DNA from 2 places in the Veillonella sp. 27098_8_77 genome. Region 1 is predicted to be linked to the other one. Evidence: riboswitches for the same ligand, from Rfam matches in the RefSeq annotation. Region 1 holds a riboswitch; the other holds the start of a gene.
What was found. A riboswitch is a leader RNA that binds a small molecule or an ion and turns the genes downstream of it on or off. The one in region 1 is predicted to bind thiamine pyrophosphate.

Region 1 (3,426 bases):
ATTGATCTGGTACAACTACGGGCCGTACACGGTTTTCTGATAGAAGAATCGCATCATTTATTTCATATAAAGCATCTAAAAAGGCTACACTAAAACTACCAGGTTTAACGCCGCTCATCTTAACAGCATTTTCACCAGCTAAACCATAATACGCCAATGCATAGGCAAGAAGTTCGCCTATAGACAGGCTATCTTTAAACAAAGGATAGATTCCAAAAAAAGCTGCTAATACAGCCCCTAAGAGACAGCCTGTTCCCGTTACAGCAGTCATAATCGAATGACCATGAGGTACTGCAAAGACTCGAGTTCCATCGGATACATAATCCTCTTCGCCCGTTGCTACTACAGGACAGTTAATAAGACGCGCTAGACGATATGCGATAATGGCACTGTCCGCTACCTGCGCCCCATCAACCCCCTTACCTAACGGAGAGTTGTCATCCTTATTATCGGAACTTAGCGCATCATAAACAGCTTTAACTTCGCTTTGATTGCCTCGTAATAACGAAATGTCACCAGTCTTAATTAAGTCTAAAACCACCGACAATCGGTAAGCTCCTGCATGACAGCCCACAGGATCAAGAATAATTGGTACATCATATTCCTTCGCTAGCTTAATAGCTTCTTTATAGTAGCTAACCTTCTCAGGTGTAAGTGTCCCAATATTGATGAGCAGTGCTGATGCATATACAATAAGGTCTTTCAAATCTTCACTACATTCACTCATGATGGGCGATGCTCCAATGGCTAGTAGTCCATTAGCTGTAAAGGTTCGCACCACATCGTTGGTAATACAAATAACGAGGGGATTTTTCTTCCACAATGTGTCTAATATATTGAATTCAGGGCTAATTTGATTATCCATATATGGGTTCATAGCATCATCTCCTCTCATCGCTTCTCAAAAGTTCATCCATCGTTTCAGGCCCATTGGATAGCAAACCATAGGCCATATGATTAACAGGGCCACAACCATGCCCTAGAGCAGGATTATGCTTGATAGCTAATGCAATATAGTCCTTCGCAATACCGATGGCATCCATCACATCACGCCCTTTGGCAAGTTCCGCCGTAATAACTGCAGAGAAGGTACAACCCGTACCATGTGTGTGCACTGTATCATATTTAGGGCTCGTCCAGGTACGAACGCTACCATCTTTTGTGAAAGCATAATCCGTTGCATCCTCCCCAATGTGCCCGCCTTTAATAATTACCACTTGAGGACCTAATTCCTGTAAGATACGATTAGCCGCCGTTGTTATGTCGCTTTCACAATCAATAGACATGTCCGCTAATACCTCAGCCTCACTACGATTAGGGGTGATAACTGTGGCTGTAGGAATGAGTTTAGATTTTAAGAACTCAACAGCCTTATCTGATACAAGTCGATCACCACTAGTAGCAATCATAACAGGATCCATTACGTACGGAATATCCTTGCTTACATAAGGATAGATAAGATCCATCATTTCTGGTAAGGCAATCATGCCAGTCTTAACGGCTTGTGGCATAATATCTGAGTACACATCGTGTAACTGTTTCTCTATACTCTCTAAAGATAAATGTTCCACGTGGTGAACGCCCGTTGTATTTTGAGCCACTACAGATGTAACCACAGCCATGCCATATACGTGACGGCTTTGGAAGGATTTTAAATCAGCCATAATGCCAGCGCCACCGCTTGGGTCAGTACCAGCAATTGTCAATGCAGTATATAATTTCATAATACCTCCAAACATATAAAAACAAGACCACTCCAAATGGAATGGTCTCGTAATAGTTTAGTATTATGTTTCACTCCACTTTCCTACGCCAGTATTATCCGGATCAGGTCTAGGGTTTTGAATGGTCAATCTCAGCAAAAGCACCCCTAGTGGCAATATATTTTTATACTCTAGTTATAACATCAATATACAATCTATGCAACAGAATATTTGACGATTTCCTACACACCTCGTATAATGAAAGCCATAACGGGGTGCTCACAAGAGTGGGCTGAGAGTAAGCTAATGCTTTAACCCATAACCTGATTTGGATAATGCCAACGTAGGGAACATAGAGGATTAATAGCCGAGTTCCTGTGAACTCGGCTTTTTCTATGACTTCCTGGCAAGGAGGACGTATGAAAGACACACACATTACACAACCACAATTTGCCATGATATGGTTCGGTGCCGCTCTATCAATAGCGGAAATCATGACCGGTACCTATCTAGCCCCATTAGGACTTACCCAAGGTCTATATGCCATCATACTGGGACATATCATCGGTGGTATATTGCTCTTTGGGGCAGGACTCATCGGGGGGCGCTTGCGACAAGGTAGTATGAATACTACAGCCTTTAGCTTTGGCCCCCTAGGGGCTAAGGGCTTTGCCATTTTAAATATGCTACAGCTCATCGGTTGGACGAGTATCATGATCTACGATGCTATGCTTGCGTTACAAGAGCTAGCGCCCCTATCCCCTATGATTTGGACCACAGCCATAGGGGCTCTTGTTATTCTGTGGCTTTTCATTGGCCTCCACAATACGGGATATATTCAAGCCATCGTATCTATTCTATTGCTAGGTCTCACTATCTACATGGGCGCTCACATGATATCTCAATGGCCTAGTGAAAGTAGCCTTCTCACTAGTGGAGGCATGAGTTTCATTGCCGCTCTTGAATTATCTATTGCCATGCCTCTGTCTTGGTTACCTCTCATTAGTGATTACACCCGAGAAAGTAAAAAACCTTTCTCCGCATCACTGACAAGTGCTACAGTCTACACGGTAACAAGTATTGTTATGTATACCTTAGGTCTCAGCGCGGCTATCTTTGGTGGTGGCGACTCCATCATTACCATCATGATGAACGCAGGCCTCGGTCTTGCGGGACTCATCGTTATTATCTTCTCTACCGTAACGACAACCTTTATGGACGCTTACTCAGCGGGCGTGTCTAGTACGACTATCTATAACAGTGCCTCTAGTAAAGGCGTAGCCGTCATCGTTACAATTATCGGCACCATAGCAGCTATCCTATATCCAATGGATGATATTACAGATTTCCTATATCTCATTGGCTCCGTCTTTACACCGATGATTGCCATCCTATTGGCAGACTACTTTGTAAATCATCAACAGGTACAAACTACATCTGCCTATTTAGTGCGAGGTCTCATCTGGGCCCTATCTGTAGGTGTGTATCACTATATGTTACATAGTGAAAGCACTATAGGTGCTACACTCCCAGCATTTACTATAGCATTCCTCATTACAGTCATCGTTGGATTCATAAGTAAAACTGTGAACTCATCTGTCAAAATAAAAGAACACTAACACAAAAATACCTTCATAAGCGAGTATGCTTATGAAGGTATTTTACCTATTAAGGTATAATGATTTGCCCATTTTCACAGGTCCAATGTCTATCTCCTACAGCT
Region 2 (3,426 bases), on a different contig from region 1:
ATGGTAATGGTGCGAGTTCGAAAGGTTTCATAATAGTCCTCCTTTTAATTAGGGCACGAACGATATCTTAACTAGTATCGTTCTTGTGAAAGCGATTCGATGCACCTGCATCGGTATTTCATTGATATGAATTATCATTCTTTGCATATTGTACTATCTATATAGATAAACGTCAATATATGACCAACATTTATTACAGAATATCAATATATTCGCTATTCAAAGCCTTATTCATGCTACGAACAGCACAGAATTTACCACACATACTACAAGTTTCACTATGCCCCTCCTCTGGAGCTCGGCTTTCACGAATATTGCGAGCACGTTGAGGATCAAGTGCACACGCATATTGCGCCTCCCAATCTAGTACGCGTCTAGCATCAGCCATCGCATCATCCTTATCACGGGCACCTGGTATGCCACGTGCTATATCCGCTGCATGGGCTGCTATTTTGAAAGCCATAATACCTTCTTTCACATCGTCTGCATTAGGCAATGCCAAATGCTCTGCCGGCGTTACATAACAAAGAAAGGACGCCCCATGCATGCCCGCCACAGCACCACCAATGGCAGCTGTTATATGATCATAGCCAGGTGCAATATCTGTCACCAATGGGCCTAACACATAAAACGGAGCTCCGCCACATAGCGTTTCCTCAATTTCCATATTCGCTTGAATTTGGTTAAGTGGCACATGACCTGGGCCTTCAATAATCACTTGCACACCTTTAGCTCGAGCGCGTTTAGTCAATTCACCAAGTCGTACCAGTTCTTCAATTTGACATACATCCGTAGCATCTGCTAAACAGCCTGGTCGACAAGCATCACCCAAAGAAATAGTTACATCATACTCACGGCAAATATCTAAAATATCATCAAAATGTTCATAGAATGGGTTTTCCTTGCCCGTCATGCTCATCCATGCAAAGATAAGACTACCACCACGGCTAACGATGTTGAGTCTACGTTTATGCTTTTTAATTTGCTCAATAGTTTGACGCGTAATACCACAATGTAAGGTTACAAAGTCCACCCCATCCTCTGCATGGAGACGGATAGTATCTAAGAAATCCTCAGCAGTAAGTTCTGCCAAATCCCGTTGATGATGTATAACGCTGTCATATACTGGTACAGTACCAATCATGGCTTTACATTCGCTAGTTAATTTTCGTCTAAAAATACGTGTATCACCATGAGTAGATAAATCCATAATCGATTCAGCACCAAGTTGAATCGCCCAATTTACCTTTTCTATTTCACTATCATAATCGGTAACGTCTCTGGATGTGCCAAGATTCACATTTATTTTCGTGCGCAATGCTTTACCGATGCCCTCTGGATCGATACAAGTATGATTCTTATTACAGGGAATAACAACTTGTCCTAAAGCAACTAGCGCTCGCAATTGCTCTACATCCATGCGTTCCTTTTCTGCTACAATTTTCATCGCATCCGTAACAAAGCCTTTTTGTGCGGCTTCCAATTGAGTGTAAAACATAATATGTCCTCCTATTGAATAAAACCTTTTAGCTTTGTACACAAGAAAAAGGGTATCGATATAATATGATCGATACCCTTGAATGGTTTTGCGTGCTTCCTACGCGGGCATGATCCCGATCAGGTCAAAGGTCAGGTGCTAACAGCCCTTTCTCAGCCTATCTCATAGGCTCCCTTGCATACTCTGCTATGTAATTGTGTATAGCATATCACTATTTAACTAATATTTCAATCTATACCTCTATTACAAATCATTAGCTACTTCAATCTGACATTGACGCATAGTTAATAATGCTGCTTCATGGCTTTCCTCAGTAACTCCTGCACAGCAATTAGGATCTACATGAATAGGAACCTCTGGCAAGCCAGCTTTCAACAATATGGCATTCGACACAACGCACACATCTGTGCAAACACCGACTAAGGTTATGCTTTCAATAGGCTCTGCTGTATTCATCCCTTGTAAACGCGTAACTAATTCAGAGGATCCAAAATTAGGTTTATCAATGATAAAGTACGGATGGATGGTATTGCGCTTTTCTGCGGCCGTGATGAGGCTCTCCATAATTTGCCAACCAATCGTGTCTTTCACACAATGCACAACCGGTAAATGCCGACCTTCTTGGCTTTCAAGATAATTAGTATCGTGAGTATCCCGTGTAAAAATAATAGGACCATCAAAGGATGCGATTTTTTGACGTACATTATCCACAATGGCCTGCGCCTGCGGAGAACCAAGAGATCCATCCACAAAATCATGTTGCATATCAATTACGACTAAAACGTTCATGTTCTATCCCTCCACAACGACATGGTGCACCCGATTCGGCGTGTTATGCGCAATGCGACCCGCTGCAGCAGCCGCCACGGCACCAACTAAATCATCAAGAAATGTATTACAGTGACTATCAACCTTGCTATCAAGATTTTTAATAATACCCGGTTTTACCTTATCAACATAGCCATAGTTCGTAAATCCAATGGATCCGTATAAATTCACAATGGATAACGCGAGAATTTCATCAATACCAAACAATGCCTCATCTCGAGTCATGATACTTTGTAGTGGATCAGATAATTTCTTCTGCTCTGCCAATCTATCCAATTCTATGCCCGTAATGATGGCATTTTGTGTTTCTCGTTTTTCAAGTACGGCCTGTACACTCTCTATGCACTCGTCCATCGTCAAATCAGGAATATACGGCTGTTGAATCATCATCACAATATCTGCAATATCCTGAACGGTAATGCCTCGCTCATTTAATAAATTATACGTACACGCCTTTAATTCCTCCTGAGATATCATAATTGCTCCTCAAAATTATACAAATTTACGTAACACATTATACCTTGATTATAGCACGAAAAAATCCCCACCGACGTTCTATCGGTAGGGATTCCATGATTAGATTTTCTTAACCATTTCAGATTTTAATGCCATTGCACCAAAGCCATCGATTTTGCAATCGATATCGTGGCCATCGCTCGCATCAGAAATGAGGCGAATGTTTTTAACACGCGTACCTTGTTTCAATACGCCAGCGCCTTTTACTTTGAGGTCTTTTACAACAACAACGGTATCGCCATCAGCTAATTCATTGCCGTTAGCATCGCGGATGATACCGGCTTCTGCTGCAGCCGCAGCATCGGCAGCTGTCCATTCATGACCACACATAGGGCAGATGTACATATGACCATCTTCGTATGTGTATTCGTCGCCACATTTAGGGCAGTTAGGTAAATTTGCCATTTAGATCTCCTTTTTTACTACATAATGAAAGTATTATATCATATAAACAGACCTATTCTCTAATTCAGTTTAGTGCTTGTGCATCCTAAAGTTGTACGAAATTAATCTGTATTTCCCAATATTCAAATTACGCTATATACTAATAACGAAAGAGCCATTAACGTGAGTTAGGTTCATCT

Region 2: another riboswitch for thiamine pyrophosphate. It lies ahead of thiC (phosphomethylpyrimidine synthase ThiC); the one in region 1 lies ahead of thiD (bifunctional hydroxymethylpyrimidine kinase/phosphomethylpyrimidine kinase).

What each region holds. Positions count from the first base shown of each region.
Region 1 is NZ_JAPVXW010000021.1:12,769-16,194, reverse strand. Features, by position in the region: gene thiM (hydroxyethylthiazole kinase) at 1-877, opposite strand, end outside; gene thiD (bifunctional hydroxymethylpyrimidine kinase/phosphomethylpyrimidine kinase) at 882-1,724, opposite strand; TPP riboswitch at 1,788-1,882, opposite strand; TPP riboswitch at 1,965-2,070, shown strand; gene cytX (putative hydroxymethylpyrimidine transporter CytX) at 2,123-3,322, shown strand; gene O3617_RS09265 (ATP-binding cassette domain-containing protein) at 3,372-3,426, opposite strand, start outside.
Region 2 is NZ_JAPVXW010000004.1:84,037-87,462, reverse strand. Features, by position in the region: gene O3617_RS03845 (superoxide dismutase) at 1-31, opposite strand, end outside; gene thiC (phosphomethylpyrimidine synthase ThiC) at 194-1,498, opposite strand; TPP riboswitch at 1,578-1,684, opposite strand; gene O3617_RS03835 (cysteine hydrolase family protein) at 1,742-2,287, opposite strand; gene O3617_RS03830 (phosphatidylglycerophosphatase A) at 2,291-2,803, opposite strand; gene O3617_RS03825 (zinc ribbon domain-containing protein YjdM) at 2,903-3,247, opposite strand.